DNA from 2 places in the Rugosimonospora acidiphila genome. Region 2 is predicted to be linked to the other one. Evidence: riboswitches for the same ligand, from Rfam matches in the RefSeq annotation. Region 2 holds a riboswitch; the other holds the start of a gene.

Region 1 (3,970 bases), on a different contig from region 2:
GGCCACCAAGAAGGGCACCCTGGTCGCGTTCGCGGAGGGCCGGGTCGGTTCGTCCGCCGACTCCGGCAACATCGACGTCGTCGAGAAGCGCTCCAGCGACGGCGGCTGCACCTGGGGTCCGTTGTCCGTGGCCGCCGAGGCGGGCGACGACACCGCCGACAACCCCGCTCCGGTGGTGGACCCGGCCACCGGCAACATCGTGCTGCTCACCTGCTATAACGCGGCCTCCGTCACCGAGGCGCAGATCCTCGCCGGTCAGGTGACCGCCGATCAGACCCGGCGGGTGTTCGTGCAGACCAGCAAGGACGACGGGGTCACCTGGTCGGCCCGCCGGGAGATCACCAGCGAGGTGAAGCTGCCGAACTGGCGCTGGTACGCCACCGGTCCCGGGCACGCCACCGTGCTGACCCAGGGCCCGCACAAGGGGCGGCTCGTGGTGCCGGCCAACAACTCGGTCGCCCCGGCGGCCGGCTCCACCGACACCGGTGCGGAGAGCCAGTACTACGGCGGCAACGACTTCTACAGCGACGACCACGGCGCCACGTGGCACATCGGGTACACCGATGACACCACGGAGGGGTTCAGCAACCCGAACGAGAGCACCCTGACGCAGTTGACGGACGGGCGGGTGTACATCAACAGCCGGGACCAGAACGGTACCGGTGCGGGCAACCGGGTCGACGGCTACTCGACCGACGGCGGGGCGACTCTGGTCAGCCCGCTTCACCCGCAGGACACCATCACCACCCCGGTGGTCGAGGGCAGCGTGCTGCAGGTGACCGGCCCGAACTCGGTGCTGCTCTACTCCGGCCCGGCCGACCCGACCTTCCGCGCCGTGATGGGCATCCGGTCGAGCACCAACGCCGGGGTCACCTGGTCGGCCCCGTACGACCTGACCGGCCTGCCCGCCGCCTACTCCGACCTGGTCCAGTTGGACAACAACACGGTCGGGGACCTGTACGAGACCGGTGAGACCAACGCGAACGCGAACATCACGTTCACCCGGGTACCGGTGAAGGCCATCGTCGGCTAACACCGGCACGCCACAGCCAGCGGCACGCCACAGCCAACGGGTGCGGCACAGCCAGCGGTGCGCCCGGCCCCCATGCGGGGTCCGGCGCACCGCTGGCTCGCCGTCAGGCCAGTGGATTCGGGCCCGAGGGCTCGGGCTCGCCGGCCGGTGCCCGCCAGCGGTGCTCCACGCGGCCCACCTTCCAGTATCCGATGGCCACCGCCCACACGAGTACGAACAGGCCCACGATGATGAAGCCGACGTTGTTGAGGTCCAGCCCGGCTATCCAGTTGGTGGCCGGGTCGCGCCAGCGCAGCTGGTCGTGCAGCACTCCGACCAGTTCGATGGTGCCGATGAGCAGGGCCACCGCGACGGACAGCCCGGTGATGGTGAGGTTGTAATAGATTTTGCGAACCGGATTGGCGAAGGCCCAGCGGTAGGCGACGTTCATGAAGGCACCGTCGAGCGTGTCGAACAGGCTCATGCCGGCCGTGAACAGCAGCGGCAGCACCAGGATCGCGTACCAGGGCAGCCCGGCCGCGGCGCCGCTGCCGGCCAGTACCAGGAGGGTCACCTCGGTGGCCGTGTCGAATCCCACACCGAACAGCAGACCTATCGGGTACATCTGGGCCGGGTGGCGCACCGACCGCATCAGCGGGCGCAGCAGCCGGGCGACCAGCCCGCGCGCGTCGAGCGCGCCGTCCAGCGCGGTGGCGTCGTAGTCACCGGCGCGGGCGCGGCGGTACACCCGGGCGATGCCGACCAGCGCGATCAGGTTGAGGATGCCGATCAGGTAGAGGAACAGCCCGGACGCGCTGGTGCTGACCACGCCGAGGTCGGCCCGGGCGGCGGAGTTGTCATTGGTGAGGCCGGCCACGAACCGGGCGCCCGCCGCGATGCCGGTGGCGAGCAGCACCACCACGGTGGAGTGCCCGAGGGCGAACCAGAATCCGACGGACACCGTCCGCCTGCCGTCGGCCATCAGCTTGCGGGTGGTGTTGTCGATGGCGGCGATGTGGTCGGCGTCGAAGGCGTGCCGCATGCCCAGCGTGTAGGCGGTCACGCCGATGCCCAGACCGAACACCTTCGTGCCGATCTGCAGGTGCTTCGGGGTGACCAGCGTGGCCAGCACGGTCCACGCCACGAGGTTCATGACGGCGATGACCGCGAGCAGGATGACTATCTCGCGCCAGTCGCGCACGCGCTTGGACGGACGGAGAGACGGTTCAGCGGGCAGCCCCATGGCAACCTCTTCCAGCACCTCGTGGAGTAGGGCTCTTGCGTTGCCGTGGCCGGTCTCCTGGCTGACAGGTGTCGCATGCGACTCGCCGGCCCGCCTTCCCAGACTCGCGTCCAGTGGCTGCCGCGTCGCCGCGGCCGGGCCGGTGCATCCTGTTCACAGTGGCGAGGGCCGCTCCGGTTTCACACCGGATTCCCGAACACCACGGCGTCGACAGGCTATCGGTGGCACCGGGGCGGAGCAACGCACCGCCCCGGTGATCAACAACACGGGTGCCGGAATGTGATGAGTCCGCCTCAGGACTGGTGAATCGCCTCGCCCGCGATTTCGATGCGTACGGTCCGGCCGACCAGAACGCCGCCGCTTTCCAGCGCCACGTTCCAGATCAGTCCGTAGTCTTCCCGGTTGATTTCGGTAGTGGCGGTGAACCCGAAGATATTGTTGCCGTACGGGTCGGTCCGCGCCCCACCGAACTCCACCTGTAGCTGGGCCGGACGGGTGATTCCCTTGATAGTCAGTTCGCCGTCGAGCACGAACCGTCCAGTCGTCTGGCTGGGCTGCGGCGGCACGTGTTCACCCGGGGTGGCTCCGCGCTTGCGCAGGTAGGCCCAGTAGAAAATCGGGTCGTTGTTGCCCTGCCATTTGATGCCGGTGCTGCGGTAATCCAGCGTCGGATACTGACCGACATCGAGAAAGTCCGGGCTGACCAGGTGCGTGTCCCGCTCGGCGTGGCCGGTGCGGACGCTGGCCGCCCAGATGGTGGCGCTGACCGAGGACTGCAACGGATCCTCGGCGACGACAATCCGGGCGGTCGCCTCGGTGAACTCGCCGCGTACCGGACTGACCATCATGTGTCGGGCCAGAAATCCGATCCGCTTGTGCGCCTGATCGAGAAGATAGTTGCCAGGCGCCGGGATGGTTATGCCCTCCCAGGACCGTGTGGCGGAACCGGACATTGTCGTGCCTTCCCCGCGGAAACGCGTGCGTTACCGAGACATGTGTCGCTTGTGGCGGCCGTTGATCGGCACGCTGCGCACGCCGTTCTTTTCGACTCCGAACCGAAGCCTAACGCCCACCCACCTGGTGGCTTCGAGGTGAATGGGGCGTCGGGCGCGTCGCGCCGGGCGAATCGGAAAATCAGCGTGCCGAGGCAGCAGCCCGAGTCAACGGAAAAAGCCGAATTGTCGGCGGGAGTGGGAATGATTCGCCGCCGCCGTAACGTCGGCGAACCGTCGGTGAGGGTGACGCGAAGCCACCGCTGGCGAATTCGGCGCCGGGGCGGCGGCGGTCAGTGGCCGGCGTCGCCGGTGTCGAGCCCCTGCGCCGCCACGGCGGCGGGGTCGAGCCCCTGCGCCGCCACGGCGGCGGCGTCGAGCCCCTGCGCCGCCACGGCGGCGATGCCCTCGGCCGCCGCCCGCGGGTCGGCGTACCGCGCCGGTCCGGTCGGTCGCAGCGTGGCCTCGTCCAGGGTGTAGCGCAACGGCACGCCGGTGGGTACGTTGAGCCCGACGAAGTCGTCGTCGGACAGCCGGTCCATGTGCTTGATGAGCGCGCGCAGCGAGTTACCGTGCGCGCAGACCAGGACGGTGCGCCCGGCACGCAGGTCGGGGACTATCGCGTCGTGCCAGTACGGCAGCAACCGCGCGGTCACGTCCCGCAACGACTCGGTACGCGGCAGCTCACCCAGCAGGTCCGCGTAGCGCGGGTCGGACGCCTGG
Region 2 (3,970 bases):
CGGCTGCCCGTCACCGTGCTGTCCGGCTTCCTCGGCGCCGGCAAGACCAGCCTGCTCAACCACGTCCTGGCCAACCGCGACGGGCTACGGGTCGCGGTCATCGTCAACGACATGAGCGAGGTCAACATCGACGCGTCTCTGATACGCGACGGCGGCCAGTTGTCCCGCACCGAGGAGCGCCTCGTCGAGATGACCAACGGCTGCATCTGCTGCACTCTGCGCGAGGATCTGCTGACCGAGGTCGCGGAGTTGGCGCGGCGAGGCGGGATCGACTACCTGCTCATCGAGTCCAGCGGCATCTCCGAACCCATGCCCGTCGCCGCCACCTTCGCCTTCGGCCTGGACGGCGACCAGGTGCTCGACGACCTGGCCAGCCTGGACACCACGGTGACGGTGGTCGACGCGGCCACCCTGCTGGCCCTCATCAACGCCGGGGAGTCGCTCGAGGAACGAGGCCTCGCCGCCTACGACGGCGACGACCGCGGCATCGCCGACCTGCTGGTCGATCAGATCGAGTTCGCCGACGTCATCGTGGTGAACAAGACCGACCTCCTTCCCGGCGACGACCTCGCCACGGTCCAGGCCCTCATCACCCGGCTCAACCCCTCGGCACGGCAGGTGCGCGCCGTCCACGGCCGCGTCGATCCGCGGCAGGTCCTGCACACCGGACTGTTCGACCTCGCCCGCGCCGAGACCGCACCCGGCTGGGCGGCCGAGCTCAATAATGAACACATCCCCGAGACCATCGAGTACGGCATCGCCAGCACCGTGTTCCGCACAGCCACCCCGTTCCACCCCGGGCGGCTATGGGACCTGTTCACCGACCGGCTCACCGACCTCGGAGTCGTGCGCTCCAAGGGATTCCTCTGGCTCGCCAGCCGACCCGAGGTTCAGGCCCTGTGGTCACAGGCCGGCCCGAGCGGAGCGTGCGACCCCGTCGCCGTACCGGTCGCCGCCTCCGGGCAGTGGCCGGACGATCCGGCCGAACGCGCGGAGCTGAGGGGCCGGTGGCATCCCGTCTTCGGCGACCGCCGCCAGGAACTGGTCTTCATCGGCGTCGGGCTCGACACCGCCGCGCTGCACGAAGCCCTGTCTGCCTGCCTGCTGACCGACGAGGAGGTCCGCCGGGGTCAGGACGGGTGGCGGCGGCTGCCCGATCCGTTCCCGTCGTGGGACCTGTCGGAGCTGGACCACGCCGACCACGCCGCGATCGGCTCCGGTACCGCCTGACCCGGCGCCTCGACAACGGCGGCGCGCCACCGGGGGTCGGTGCGGCTATCAGTCCGCGTCCACACTGGTGAGCGCTTCGTCACGACCCGCCGGCGATGGAACCGTCATCCGGCACCAAACCGAACCACACCGGCCGCGCCCCTCCCGCAACAGCAGGCACGACACCCCGTGACCGTGCGCCCCGTCACATTCTCGCCCACCCGCCGCCTCTCCCCCGCACGCGGCGACAGTGGGCCACCACCGCGTCGACTATGCTCGCCGATGGCGCTGGTACGCCCGACCACCTGGCCGGGCGTCGCAAGAGGGAACCCGGTGTGAATCCGGGACTGCCCCGCAGCGGTGAGCGGGAACAACCGCCGTCACAAGCACTGGCCCGCCAGGGTCCGCAAAAGCGACGGCCAGTAGGCGACCGGACGTATGCGGTCATGCCCGCGAGTCCGAAAACCTGCCCGCGCCGCGCCCACGCCTCGGCGTGGGCGCCGCCGTCGACCTCGCGGGTGGGCCGAACGCGCGTACGCGTCATGACCGGATCGGTCGTGGCCTCGTCCGCCGTTGCGTTCCATGCCGCCGCTCTTTGCACGGAACGGAACGAACCGCACATGACCACACCTGGCCGGCCACCATCCGCCTCGCAACTGACCGTGTCGCAGATCATGGATCAGCACGACACCAACCTCATGGGCACCGTGCACGGCGGGCGCATCCTCAACCTCATCGACTCCGTCGCCGGAGTCGTCGCCGCCCGCCACTCCGAAGGCCCGGCGGTCACCGCCGCCATGGACGAAACCCTCTTCCTGCAGGCCGTGCGCGTCGGCGATGTCGTGCACGTCCATGCCCGGATCACCTGGGTCGGGCGCAGCTCCATGGAGGTCGCCGTCAAGGTGACCGCCGACCGGTGGGACCGCGCGGTGCCACCGACCACCGTCGCCACCTCCCACCTGGTCATGGTGGCCATCGACGACCAGGGCGACCCGCGACCCGTACCGCCACTGCTGCCCGAAACGGACGAGGACCGCGAAGCGTTCCACCACGCAGAGATCCGCCGCCAACACCGGCTCGCCCTACGCGAAGCCCTCGCCGCGCTCCACGCCGACAAAGCATCGGTGTGACCGGCGCGGCGTCCTCGTTGGCATGGCTGCCAGGCGGTGGCCTCAGCGGAAACGGCGTCCCTCGTCCCGGCGGTAGGCCCAGGCCGCCAGGAGTCCGGCGGCCACCGTCCACACGCCAAGCATGACGACCGACAGCGGACGGAGCGGAAAGTCGCCGACCGCGGCCCACATCAGTTCCACGGCGCCGCGGGTAGGCAGGTACGGTGCGACGGCCTCCACAAAGGACGGAGCCTGCCGCGGTGCGGACAGCAGCCCGCCGAGGAAGGCGAGCGGGAAGAAGATGATCTGAGCGACCGCGAGCGCGGCCTTCGTCGGCAGCGCGTAGCCGATGGCCAGACCCATGAACGTGAACGGGATCGCGGCCACGAATGCCGCGCCGATGCCAAGGAGCAGCCCGACCACCGTGGTGTGCGCCGCGGTCAGGAAGGCGGCGATCAGGATCACCGGTACCAGGGACAGGAGGGTCATGGCCAACCCGGCGATGACGCGCCCACCGAAGCGGGGCCCCGGACCCGCGGGCAGGGTACGGGTGTAGGGGTCCCAGGGCTCGGACCGGTCGGCCGCGACACCCACGCCGTATCCGAAAAGATTGCTGGTCATCACGGCGAACGTGACCATCGAGGCGGTCGCGAAGGTGGCGCCGGCCGGGTCGTCGCCGGTGAACGGGACGACGAAGAAGAGCATCGAGGCCGTGGGGAAGAAGGTGGAACCGAGGACGGCGATCGGCACGCGGAGCGTCTCGAGCAGGTGGAACCGCGCGTTGGTCAGGACCAGGCTCACGGGGAACCCTTTCAGGCGGCGGTCAGTTGAAGGAAGGCTTCCTCCAAGGTGGTGGGTCGGATCTCCAGGTCGCGGAACGGTACCGTCGCGGTGACGAGATCCCGGACAAGCTGATCGGGATCGGGGGTCAGCAGGTGCAACCGACCGTCTGACTCCGATGTGGACACCACCCCGCGCAGGCGGGGCAACGGGGTCGAGGCCATACTCACCCGGTGCACGCCGACCAGTCCACGGATGGCGGGGACGGTGTCGTCGGCGAGGACGCGGCCGGCGCCGAGCACGACCACCCGGGTGGCGAGGGCCTCGACCTCTTCGAGGTTGTGGCTGGTCAGCAGGACCGCACCCCCTTCGGCGTGGAAGGCACGGATCGCCTCCCACAGGACATGGCGGACCTCGACGTCGAGCCCGGTGGTGGGTTCGTCGAGGAAGACCAGGCGCGGTCGGCCGACGAAGGCCAGGGCGACGCTGAGCCGTCGCTTCTGGCCGCCGGACAGGCCGCCGGTCTGTCGCTTCACCAGTCCGTCCAGGCCGAACCGGGTGAGCACCTCGCCCCGCTCGAGCGGATTGTCGAAGTGGGCGGCCACGTAGTCGACGCACTCGCCGACGCGCAGGGTGGCCGGTAGACCGGTCTCCTGCGGGGTCAGGCCGATGTGCTGACGGCGGGCCGGGTCGCGTGGGTCGCCGCCGAACAGGGTGACGGTGCCGGAGCTGGGCCGGCGCAGGCCGACGAGCAGGTTGACCAAGGTGGATTTTCCGGCGCCGTTGGGGCCGAGCAGGCCGATCAGCTCACCGGGCTTGATGTCCAGGCTCACGCCGGCCAGGGCGAGTTCGCGGCCGTAGCGACGGGTGAC

What was found. A riboswitch is a leader RNA that binds a small molecule or an ion and turns the genes downstream of it on or off. The one in region 2 is predicted to bind cobalamin.
Region 1: linked by a shared signal. The riboswitch ahead of nicT (Nickel transporter NicT) and the one ahead of ABEA87_RS04800 (acyl-CoA thioesterase) in region 2 are both predicted to bind cobalamin.

Annotation. Positions count from the first base shown of each region.
Region 1 covers NZ_BAABJQ010000013.1:156,106-160,075, forward strand. Annotated here, with positions in the region: gene ABEA87_RS22225 (sialidase family protein) at 1-1,033, shown strand, start outside; gene nicT (Nickel transporter NicT) at 1,137-2,273, opposite strand; cobalamin riboswitch at 2,286-2,474, opposite strand; gene ABEA87_RS22235 (YceI family protein) at 2,549-3,208, opposite strand; partial or broken gene ABEA87_RS22240 (phosphoglyceromutase) at 3,628-3,970, opposite strand, start outside.
Region 2 covers NZ_BAABJQ010000002.1:469,878-473,847, forward strand. Annotated here, with positions in the region: gene ABEA87_RS04795 (GTP-binding protein) at 1-1,230, shown strand, start outside; cobalamin riboswitch at 1,482-1,697, shown strand; gene ABEA87_RS04800 (acyl-CoA thioesterase) at 1,830-2,339, shown strand; gene ABEA87_RS04805 (ABC transporter permease) at 2,382-3,119, opposite strand; gene ABEA87_RS04810 (ABC transporter ATP-binding protein) at 3,131-3,970, opposite strand, start outside.